Regions from separate parts of the Streptomyces sp. NPDC054770 genome, predicted to be linked through region 2. Evidence: predicted binding sites of a transcription regulator. Region 2 holds the regulator's gene; the other holds the start of a gene.
The links. The regulator HrcA, encoded in region 2, represses chaperone genes, less so after heat shock. The targets are predictions, from matches to a motif close to TTNGCACTCNGNNNNNCNGAGTGCNAA.
Positions count from the first base shown of each region.

Region 1: a site for HrcA is predicted at 2,429-2,455, ahead of groL (chaperonin GroEL). Genes of this name have one in related genera too.

Region 1 covers NZ_JBSHBL010000005.1:117,614-123,104, forward strand. The annotation lists gene ACWGKQ_RS07140 (NADH:flavin oxidoreductase) at 1-382, opposite strand, end outside; gene groL (chaperonin GroEL) at 643-2,265, opposite strand; gene ACWGKQ_RS07150 (cold-shock protein) at 2,631-2,837, opposite strand; gene ACWGKQ_RS07155 (ubiquitin-like small modifier protein 1) at 3,313-3,588, opposite strand; gene thrC (threonine synthase) at 3,632-4,918, opposite strand; SAM riboswitch class I at 4,937-5,099, opposite strand; gene ACWGKQ_RS07165 (glucosyl-3-phosphoglycerate synthase) at 5,257-5,491, shown strand, end outside.
Region 2 covers NZ_JBSHBL010000112.1:75-5,565, forward strand. The annotation lists gene dnaJ (molecular chaperone DnaJ) at 19-1,155, opposite strand; gene hrcA (heat-inducible transcriptional repressor HrcA) at 1,156-2,172, opposite strand; gene ACWGKQ_RS47660 (MBL fold metallo-hydrolase) at 2,347-3,069, shown strand; gene ACWGKQ_RS47665 (DUF3097 domain-containing protein) at 3,104-3,919, shown strand; partial or broken gene ACWGKQ_RS47670 (Uma2 family endonuclease) at 3,897-4,474, opposite strand; gene hemW (radical SAM family heme chaperone HemW) at 4,578-5,491, opposite strand, start outside.

The DNA.
Region 1 (5,491 bases), on a different contig from region 2:
CCGCGACCGGCGCCTGGCCCTGCTTGCGGACCATGCCGATGTGCCACAGCTGCGGGACGATGGTGCCGCCGGCCGCGTGCACGCCCTCGGCGACCTTCGCCCAGCCCGCCAGCTGCTCCTCGCCGTGGAACCGCGGGACGCGGCTGCTGCCTCCGGCCGAGTCGTGGCCGACGTAGGTCCCCTCGGTGACGATCAGACCGACACCGGCGGCGGCCCGGCGGGAGTAGTACGAGACCACGTCCTCGCCGGGGATGCCGCCGGGGCTGAACTGGCGGGTCATCGGCGCCATCGCGATCCGGTTGGGGACCGTGAGCCCGTTCAGGGCGATGGGACGGGAGAGGATCTCGGCCGCGCGGGAGGCGGGGGGCGTGGTGACGGTCACGTGGGGGGCTCCTCGTGAATAGGTCGTGTATCAGACGGTAGTCGTATACCAGACGGTATGTGCACACGCATCGAGTGCACGTCTGTGCACAACGACCTGCCCGGTCGTGCACATTCCCGGTCCCGCGCGGGTGCCGTGTGACCCCGGACACGGCCCCGAGGCCGACAACGCACGACGGAATGCACGACGAAGGGCGGCACCCCCTGTCGAACAGGGAGTGCCGCCCTCGGTGCTGCGTCGGAACCGCCGAGCCGTCAGGCTCAGAAGTCCATGTCACCGCCCGGCATGCCGCCCGGAGCGGCCGCGGCGGCCTTCTCCGGCTTGTCGGCGATGACGGCCTCGGTGGTGAGGAACAGCGCGGCGATGGAGGCGGCGTTCTGCAGGGCAGAGCGCGTCACCTTCGCCGGGTCGATGATGCCCTCGGCGATCAGGTCGACGTACTCGCCGGTCGCGGCGTTGAGGCCGTGACCCGGGGTGAGGTTGCGGACCTTCTCCACCACGACGCCGCCCTCGAGGCCGGCGTTCACGGCGATCTGCTTCAGCGGGGCCTCGAGGGCGAGCTTCACGGCCTGCGCGCCGGTCGCCTCGTCACCCTCCAGCTCCAGCTTCTCGAACACCTGGGAGGCCTGGAGCAGGGCCACGCCACCACCGGCGACGATGCCCTCCTCGACGGCCGCCTTGGCGTTGCGCACGGCGTCCTCGATGCGGTGCTTGCGCTCCTTGAGCTCGACCTCGGTCGCGGCACCGGCCTTGATGACGGCGACGCCACCGGCGAGCTTGGCCAGGCGCTCCTGGAGCTTCTCGCGGTCGTAGTCCGAGTCGGACTGCTCGATCTCGGCGCGGATCTGGTTGACCCGGCCGGCGACCTGGTCGGACGAGCCGGCGCCGTCGACGATGGTGGTCTCGTCCTTGGTGATGACCACCTTGCGGGCCTTGCCCAGCAGGTCGAGGGTCGTGTTCTCGAGCTTGAGACCGACCTCCTCGGAGATGACCTCGCCGCCGGTGAGGATGGCGATGTCGTTCAGCATCGCCTTGCGGCGGTCGCCGAAGCCCGGGGCCTTGACCGCGACGGACTTGAAGGTGCCGCGGATCTTGTTGACGACCAGGGTCGACAGGGCCTCGCCCTCGACGTCCTCGGCGATGATCAGCAGCGGCTTGCCCGACTGCATGACCTTCTCCAGGAGCGGGAGCAGGTCCTTGACGGAGCCGATCTTCGAGTTGGCGATCAGGATGTACGGGTCGTCGAGGGACGCCTCCATACGCTCCATGTCGGTGGCGAAGTACGCCGAGATGTAGCCCTTGTCGAAGCGCATACCCTCGGTGAGCTCCAGCTCCAGACCGAAGGTCTGGGACTCCTCGACGGTGATGACGCCTTCCTTGCCGACCTTGTCCATGGCCTCGGCGATGAGCTCGCCGATCTGGGTGTCGGCGGCGGAGATGGAGGCCGTGGAGGCGATCTGCTCCTTGGTCTCGACGTCCTTCGCCTGCTCCAGGAGGGCACCGGAGACCGCCTCGACGGCCTTCTCGATACCGCGCTTGAGGGCCATCGGGTTGGCACCGGCGGCTACGTTGCGCAGGCCTTCCTTGACCAGGGCCTGGGCGAGCACGGTCGCGGTGGTCGTACCGTCACCGGCGACGTCGTCCGTCTTCTTGGCGACTTCCTTGACCAGCTCGGCGCCGATCTTCTCGTACGGGTCCTCCAGCTCGATCTCCTTGGCGATGGACACACCATCGTTGGTGATCGTGGGGGCGCCCCACTTCTTCTCAAGGACGACGTTGCGGCCCTTGGGGCCGAGGGTGACCTTGACGGCGTCGGCGAGCTGGTTCATACCGCGCTCAAGGCCGCGCCGCGCCTCCTCGTCGAACGCGATGATCTTGGCCATGTGAAGTGGTCCCTCCAGGACTGGGGGTGAGTCTTCAGGACCGCGCCCGCGCCCGCGACGGACGGCTCGCCGACCCGTGGGTTCCTTGCCCCACCCGGCCTGCGGGCCTCACCGACCCGGTCCTTCGTTGTCACTCTCACCTTCAGAGTGCTAACGCCAATGATTAGCACTCGCCCTAGGCGAGTGCAAGCGGCTCTCGAGGACTGGGGCCGAAGAGAGGGGCGGAGAGACGGGCGAAGAGGTGAATGAAGAGGGGCCGAAGAGGTGGCGAAGAGGTGCTCGGACATGCCGAAGGGCCCGTACCCCGGGAGGCACGAGCCCTTCGAAGAAGTACAGAAGAACGTCGCTGTCAGTCGGCGCGTGCTTCAGCCGGTCGCCAGCCGGACCATGTCCGCCTGCGGCCCCTTCTGGCCCTGCGAGATCTCGAAATCGACTCGCTGACCCTCCTCCAGGGTGCGGTACCCGTCCATCTGGATCGCGCTGTAGTGGACGAAAACATCCGCACCACCGTCGACCGCGATGAAGCCGTACCCCTTCTCCGCGTTGAACCACTTGACGGTGCCCTGAGCCATGCCTAACTCCCCTATTACTGGCCCTTGCACAGATCCACACTTCGCGGATCCGGGTCAGACCTCACCCCCCAATGGTTGGGGGCGTGCGCCGGAACGCGTCGACCGCGGCTGAATGTATCTGTCCAACTGCCCTCTGCAACAGGTCAATCGGACGAGAATTCTGGACGGGCGCGGTCCGGAATGTAGCGAGAATTCGGCCGAATTCAGGGCAAGTCGGGCTCTATAAAGGCCACAAAAGCCGCATTCAACCCGTGCACTTTGGCTACTTCTTGTCGGGCCTGCGGTATGAATTCGGGGCTTCCGACCTGGAGATCGGGACCGCGTTCCCCAACTCTACCGCGCTCAACCCCACAGAATTGCCCCCTCCACTTCTCTCACGGAGGGGGCAATCGGATGAACACTCGGTGATCGGCGTTACCGAAGGTAATGTTCGGTCATTCGATCAGCCTGTCATGCAGGTCAGCGGGTCGGCGGGTCAGCCGCCGGCGACGGCCGGGATGATGGAGACGCCGGCCCCGTCCGGGGTGACGGTCTCCAGGCCCTGCTCGAACCGCACGTCGTCGTCATTGACGTACACATTGACGAACCGGCGCAGCTTGCCCTGGTCGTCCAGGACGCGCGCGGAGATCCCGGTGTGCTTCTTCTCCAGGTCGGAGATGACCTCGCCGAGGGTGGCGCCTTCGGCGGTGACTTCGGCCTGGCCGCCGGTGTAGGTGCGCAGGATGGTGGGGATGCGAACGGTGACGCTCACGTTTTTACCTCCGGTCTGGGCAACGCCCTATTTCTCGGGGGACTCAGGCGAGCCCGGCTTCGCGGAAAGACTCCAGATTCGGGCGAATGGTCGCGGTGAGCCCGGTACCCGCGACGGCGTCCAGCGTCTTCAGTCCATCACCGGTGTTGAGTACAACGACCGTCTTCGCCGGATCAATCAACCCATTCTCAATGAGCTTCTTGGTGACTCCAACCGTCACCCCGCCGGCGGTTTCCGCGAAGATTCCCTCGGTCCGCGCGAGCAGCTTGATCGCGTCGACGACCTGCTCGTCGTTCACGTCCTCCACCGCGCCGCCGGTGCGCCGCGCGATGTCGAGGACGTACGGCCCGTCGGCCGGGTTGCCGATGGCGAGCGACTTGGCGATGGTGTTCGGCTTCTGCGGGCGGACCACGTCGTGGCCCTCCTTGTAGGCCACCGACACCGGCGAGCACCCCTCGGCCTGGGCACCGAAGATCTTGTACGGCTTGTCCTCGACAAGACCGAGCTTGATCAGCTCCTGCAGACCCTTGTCGATCTTCGTGAGCTGCGAGCCGGAGGCGATCGGGATCACCAGCTGGTCCGGGATCTGCCAGCCGAGCTGCTCGCAGATCTCGTACGCCAGGGTCTTGGAGCCCTCCGCGTAGTACGGCCGCAGGTTGACGTTGACGAAGCCCCAGCCCTCGCCGGCCGGGTCGCCGATCAGCTCGGAGCAGAAACGGTTCACGTCGTCGTAGTTGCCCTCGATGCCGACGAGCTCGCCGCCGTAGACCGCGGCCATGACGACCTTGCCCTGCTCCAGGTCGTGCGGGATGAACACGCAGGAGCGGAAGCCGGCCCGGGCGGCGGCGGCACCGACCGCGCCGGCCAGGTTGCCGGTGGAGGAGCAGGAGAGGGTGGTGAAGTCGAAGGCACGGGCGGCCTCGATGGCCTGGGCGACGACGCGATCCTTGAAGGAGTGCGTCGGGTTGCCGGAGTCGTCCTTCACGAAGAGCTTGCCGGCGTCGACGCCCAGCTCGCGCGCGAGGTTGTCGGCCTGGACGAGCTTGGTCCAGCCGGGGTTGATGTTCGGCTTGGTCGCCACGTCCGCGGGGACGGGCAGCAGCGGCGCGTAGCGCCAGATGTTCGCGGGACCCGCTTCGATCCGCTTGCGGAGCTCCTCGGTGTCGTAGGCCGAGAAGTCGTACGCGATCTCCAGCGGGCCGAAACACTCCTCGCAGGCGAACACCGGGCCGAGCGGCACCCGGTGACCGCACTCGCGGCAGCTCAGAGCGGTGGCGGGACCGAGGTCGACGGTGGATTCCGTGGTGCTTGCAACAGTCTGCACAGCCATGTGAGGCGAGGCCCTTTCTCCTCATCTTCCTCACGACGCATCTCGCCGTGAGACGGATTTGGCACCTTCCCTAGCCGGGAGCCTCGCGAGCGATCGACACTGATCGGCGATCTACGAGTAACCGACTGGAGGGTTGCCGGGGCTTCAACGGGCCGTTTCCCTCTGCCCCTCTGGATGAGCTGTATGCGGTTGTCAACGCCGGGTGACCCCAGGACATGCGATGGTCATCGGCGTTGTTCAAGACTGTAACCGAAGGCCAGGACAGTTGAGTGAGTCGTCCGAACCGCGAGATGGATCACACCTCGTCGTGTGACCGTGACAGTGAGGAGCCGCTGACCGTGCTGGAAGAAGTCGAGCGCTGGCTGGCCACCCGCTCCTGGTCCGTGACCGACCGTCCCCTGCACAAGGTGATGGCAGCCAAACGGTCCTCCGGGCAGACGGTCAGCGTCGTGCTGCCCGCGCTCAACGAGGAGGAGACCGTCGGCGACATCGTCGCGATCATCCGCCATGACCTCATGCAGCAGGTGCCGCTCGTCGACGAGATCGTGGTCGTCGACTCCGGCTCCACCGACC
Region 2 (5,491 bases):
CCCCTTCACGGCACCCCGTCAACGCCCGTTGAACGCGTCCTTCAGCCGGCTGAACAGCCCTTGCTGACCGGGCTGGAACTGCCCCGTCGGCCGCTCCTCCCCACGCAGCTTCGCCAGCTCCCTCAGCAGCCTCTCCTGCTCCGGGTCCAACTTGGTCGGCGTCGTCACCTCGACATGCACGATCAGGTCACCCCGGCCACCACCCCGCAGATGCGTGACCCCCCGCCCGTGCAGCGGAATCGACTGCCCGGACTGCGTACCCGGCCGGATGTCGACCTCCTCCAGCCCGTCCAGCGTCTCCAGCGGCACCTTCGTACCGAGCGACGCCGCCGTCATCGGAATCGTCACCGTGCAGTGCAGATCGTCCCCGCGCCGCTGGAACGTGGAGTGCGGCAGCTCATGGATCTCGACGTACAGGTCACCGGCCGGACCGCCACCCGGCCCGACCTCGCCCTCACCGGCGAGCTGGATCCGCGTGCCGTTGTCGACACCCGCAGGGATCTTCACGGTCAGCGTCCGTCGCGACCGCACCCGCCCGTCGCCCGCGCACTCGGGGCACGGCGTCGGCACGACCGTCCCGAACCCCTGGCACTGCGGACACGGCCGCGAGGTCATGACCTGCCCGAGGAAGGACCGCGTCACCTGCGAGACCTCACCACGGCCCCGGCACATGTCACACGTCTGGGCGGACGTGCCCGGCGCCGCGCCCTCACCGTTACAGGTGTTGCAGACGATCGCCGTGTCGACCTGGATGTCCTTGGTCGTACCGAAGGCCGCCTCGTCGAGCTCGACCTCGATCCGGATCATCGCGTCCTGGCCGCGCCGCGTACGCGACCTCGGCCCGCGCTGGGACGCCGTACCGAAGAACGCGTCCATGATGTCGGAGAAGTTCCCGAAGCCACCGGCCCCGAAGCCCCCGGCCCCCGCGCCGCCGCTCTGCGAGAGCGGATCGCCGCCGAGGTCGTAGACCTGCTTCTTCTGCGGGTCCGACAGCACCTCGTAAGCGGCGTTGATCTCCTTGAACCGCTCCTGGGTCTTCGGATCCGGGTTGACGTCCGGGTGCAGCTCGCGCGCGAGCCGACGGAAGGCCTTCTTGATCTCTTCCTGCGACGCGTCGCGGCGCACGCCGAGAACGGCGTAGTAGTCCGTGGCCACTTACGACTCCGCCAGGATCTGTCCGACGTACCGTGCCACCGCTCGTACCGCTCCCATCGTTCCCGGGTAATCCATGCGGGTCGGTCCGACCACGCCGAGTTTGGCGACTGCCTCGCCGCCCGAACCGTAGCCGACCGACACCACGGACGTTGAGTTGAGTCCCTCGTAGGCGTTCTCGTGACCGATGCGTACGGTCATGCCCGAATCCCCCGCCTCGCCCAGGAGTTTGAGGAGAACGACATGTTCCTCCAGGGCCTCCAGGACGGGCCGGATCATGAGGGGAAAGTCATGCCCGAAGCGGGTGAGATTGGCGGTGCCGCCGATCATCAGCCGCTCCTCGTTCTCCTCGACGAGTGTCTCCAGCAGGGTGGAGAGCACCGCCGAGACCGCGCCGCGGTCCTCGACCTCGAAGGCTTCCGGCAGATCCTCCACCAGCCGGGGCACGTCCGAGAACCGGCGCCCCGCGACCCGGCTGTTCAGCCGCGCCCGCAGATCCGCCAGAGACGTCTCCCCGAAGGGCGCCGGGCAGTCGACCATCCGCTGCTCGACCCGCCCGGTGTCGGTGATCAGCACCAGCATCAGCCGGGCCGGAGCCAGCGACAGCAGTTCCACATGCCGCACGGTCGACCGCGTCAGCGACGGATACTGCACGACCGCCACCTGCCGCGTCAGCTGCGCCAGCAGCCGGACGGTCCGCGCCACCACGTCGTCGAGATCGACGGCGCCGTCGAGGAAGTTCTGGATGGCCCGCCGCTCGGGCGCGCTCATCGGTTTGACACCGGCCAGCTTGTCGACGAACAGCCGGTAGCCCTTGTCGGTGGGGATCCGCCCCGCGCTGGTGTGCGGCTGGGCGATGTATCCCTCGTCCTCCAGGGCGGCCATGTCGTTGCGCACGGTCGCCGGGGAGACCCCGAGGTTGTGCCGCTCGGTCAGCGCCTTCGAACCCACCGGTTCCTCGGTGCCGACATAGTCCTGGACGATGGCGCGCAACACCTGAAGCCTGCGTTCACTCAGCATCTCTCGCGCCACACCTCCAGAAAGTCGTCCCCGTGGCCTTTCGGGTCCTTCGGGTCTTTCGTCTGGCACTCGGCGAACGCGAGTGCCAGCATCCCCGGCCCAGTGTACGGCCGTGGGGTACTGACTGGGCAAGGTCGGTCAGGACCCATGGCGTTCTACGGCTAGCGTCGCGGCATGACGGTGACTTGGGAAGAGCTGGGCTGGGAGCAGCTGGCCGAGGGGGTCGGCCGGTGCCGGCTGCCGGGCTGGGACTGCACGGCGGGTCTGGTCCTGGGCGTGGGCACGGCCCTGATGGTGGACGCCGGGTCGAGCCTGGCGGAGGGCGCACGGTTGCGCGCGGAGGCGCAGGCGCTGGCCGACCGCCGTGTGACCCATCTCGCGTTCACCCATCCGCACTTCGACCACGTCTTCGGGGCGGCCGCCTTCGCGGGCGCGGACCTGTACGCGGCGGTGGGCACGGACGCCGTCTTCGCCCTCGACCGGGAGGAACTGCGTCTGGACGCGATCCGCAACGGTCTGCCGGCGCCGGAGGCCGAGGAGGCGGCGGACGCCCTCCCGCTCCCCCGCCACCTGGTCTCCGGCGAGTGGACCCTCGACCTCGGCGACGGCCGCCAGGCCCTGCTGGCGAATGTGGGCCCCGGCCACACCCCCCACGATCTCGCGGTCCTGGTCCCCGGCGACCCGGAGGTGGTGTTCTGCGGCGACCTGGTGGAGGAGTCCGGCGACCCGCAGGCCGGCCCCGACGCCGTACCGTCCCGGTGGCCCGCGGCCCTGGACCGCCTGCTCGCCCTGGGCGGCGATCGCGCCCGGTACGTGCCCGGTCACGGAGCGGTGGTGGACGCGGCCTTCGTACGGGCGCAACGCGACGCCCTGGCGGCCCGCTTCGGCGTGTCGTAGGCACACCGGATCGGCTTCTCCTATCGTCATCCGAATGCGCCAGTACTCCGCCGACCTCACCCCGCCGTGGAAGAAGCCGAAGCCGGTGCCCGAGGTGGCCGCCGAACCCGGTCTGGTGGTCGAGGAGCCCGGTACCGGTTTCTGCGGCGCGGTGATCCGCTGCGAGGCGGGCACGGTCACCCTGGAGGACCGCTTCGGCAAGCACCGCGTCTTCCCGCTGGAGCCGCGCGGCTTCCTCCTGGAGGGCCGGGCCGTCACCCTCGTACGCCCCGCGTCCGCGGGGCCGGTGCGCCCCTCCCGTACCGCCTCCGGTTCGGTCGCCGTCCCCGGCGCACGCGCGCGTGTCGCCCGCGCGGGCCGCATCTACGTGGAGGGCCGGCACGACGCGGAACTGGTCGAGAAGGTCTGGGGCGACGACCTGCGCATCGAGGGCGTGGTGGTGGAGTACCTGGAGGGCGTCGACGACCTCCCCGCCATCGTCGCCGAGTTCGCCCCCGGACCCGACGCCCGCCTAGGCGTCCTCGTCGACCACCTGCTCCCCGGCACCAAGGAGTGGCGCATCGCCCAGTCGGTCACCAGCGACCACGCCCTGGTCGTCGGCCACCCGTACATCGACATCTGGGAGGCGGTGAAGCCGTCGTCCCTGGGCATCGAGGCGTGGCCCCGCGTCCCGCACGGGCAGGACTGGAAGACGGGGGTGTGCCGCGCGCTGGGCTGGCCGTCGGAGAACACGGGCGCGGTGTGGCAGGCGATCCTGGCGCGGGTGGGCTCTTACAAGGACCTGGAGCCGGAGCTGCTGGGGCGGGTGGAGGAGCTGATCGACTTTGTCACGGGAGCCGGTGACGCCTGACCCCGGTGAGAGTCCCGAATTCGCTCGTGTCCAGCTCGGCGCCGAGCAATTCGAGCAGCACCGGATCGCCGAACTTCGTAATCCACTGACCTCGGTAGTCGGCTTGGTCTCCTTCACCCACGGGGTCGGACAGCAAGACGCAGTGCGCCATGATCGGATCGATGATCAGGTAAGCAGGGATTTTGCCTGCCGCATAGATGGACCGCTTGATCCCGTAGTACCGGTCGACGCTCGTCTTCGAGACCACCTCGACCACCAAGGTGACCGATTGGGACGGCACCAGATTGCCTGAGGCTGGAGCCACCCCCCGTTCCAGCACCACTAGGTCCGGAATAGGCTCACTGGCCTCATCAATGATGTCCAGATCCGTCGTCTGGAGACGTTCCCAGCGCTTGCGCGGGATCTGGTCCTGCACTTCCGTCACGATCCGGTTGTGCACCAGGTCGGGAGCGGCCATCATCACGATTTCCCCCGGAGGAGCTCAACCTTGATGCCCTCGGGAGGCTCGAACCCCTCGAAGAACTTGGTCATCCCGCGCTCGTCCACAGCGGTCATCTCCGTGGCCCTCCGGTTTCTGCCGCCGTCAACTACGGCAGCAGCGTACGAAGCAGATTACGGACCGAACCGGCGTTCCGCACCGATCCACTCCCCCGAGTGATCAGTCCACCAGATCCCGCACCACCGCATCCGCCAGCAACCGCCCCCGCAACGTCAGCACGGCCCGCCCCTCCTCGTACGGCCCGACTTCCAGCAGCCCCTCCCCCAGCGCCCGCCGCGAGGCCTTCAGCCCCTCCTCCTTCAAAAGCCCCAGCGGCACCCCCTCCCGCAGCCGCAGCTCCAGCAGGATCCGCTCCACCCGCCGGTCCTCGTCCGACAGGACCTCCCGCCCGGCCCCCGGCGACCGCCCGGACGCCAGCGCCGCCGCGTACGCCCCCGGGTGTTTCACGTTCCACCAGCGCACGCCCCCCACATGCGAGTGCGCGCCCGGCCCGGCACCCCACCAGTCCGCGCCCCGCCAGTACAGCTCGTTGTGCAGGCAGCGGCCCGCCTCGGAGGTGGCCCAGTTCGACACCTCGTACCAGTCGAAACCCGCCCCCGCCAGCACCGAGTCGGCGATCAGGTAGCGGTCGGCGTGGACGTCGTCGTCGGTCATCGGGACCTCGCCGCGGCGGATCCGGCGGGCCAGCTGGGTGCCCTCCTCGACGATCAGCGCGTACGCCGACACGTGGTCGGGACCGGCCCCGATCGCCGCGTCCAGGGAGGCCCGCCAGTCGTCGTCGGACTCGCCCGGGGTGCCGTAGATCAGGTCGAGGTTCACGTGCTCGAAGCCGGCCGCGCGGGCCTCGGCGACGCATGCCTCGGGGCGCCCGGGGGTGTGCGTCCGGTCGAGCACCCGCAGCACGTGCTGCCGGGCGCTCTGCATGCCGAAGGAGATCCGGTTGAAGCCGCCCTCCCGCAGCGCCGCAAGATACGCGGGGTCGACGGACTCCGGGTTCGCCTCCGTCGTGACCTCCGCGTCGGCCGCGAGCCCGAACTCGTCACGGATCGCGTGCAGCATCCGTACCAGATCGG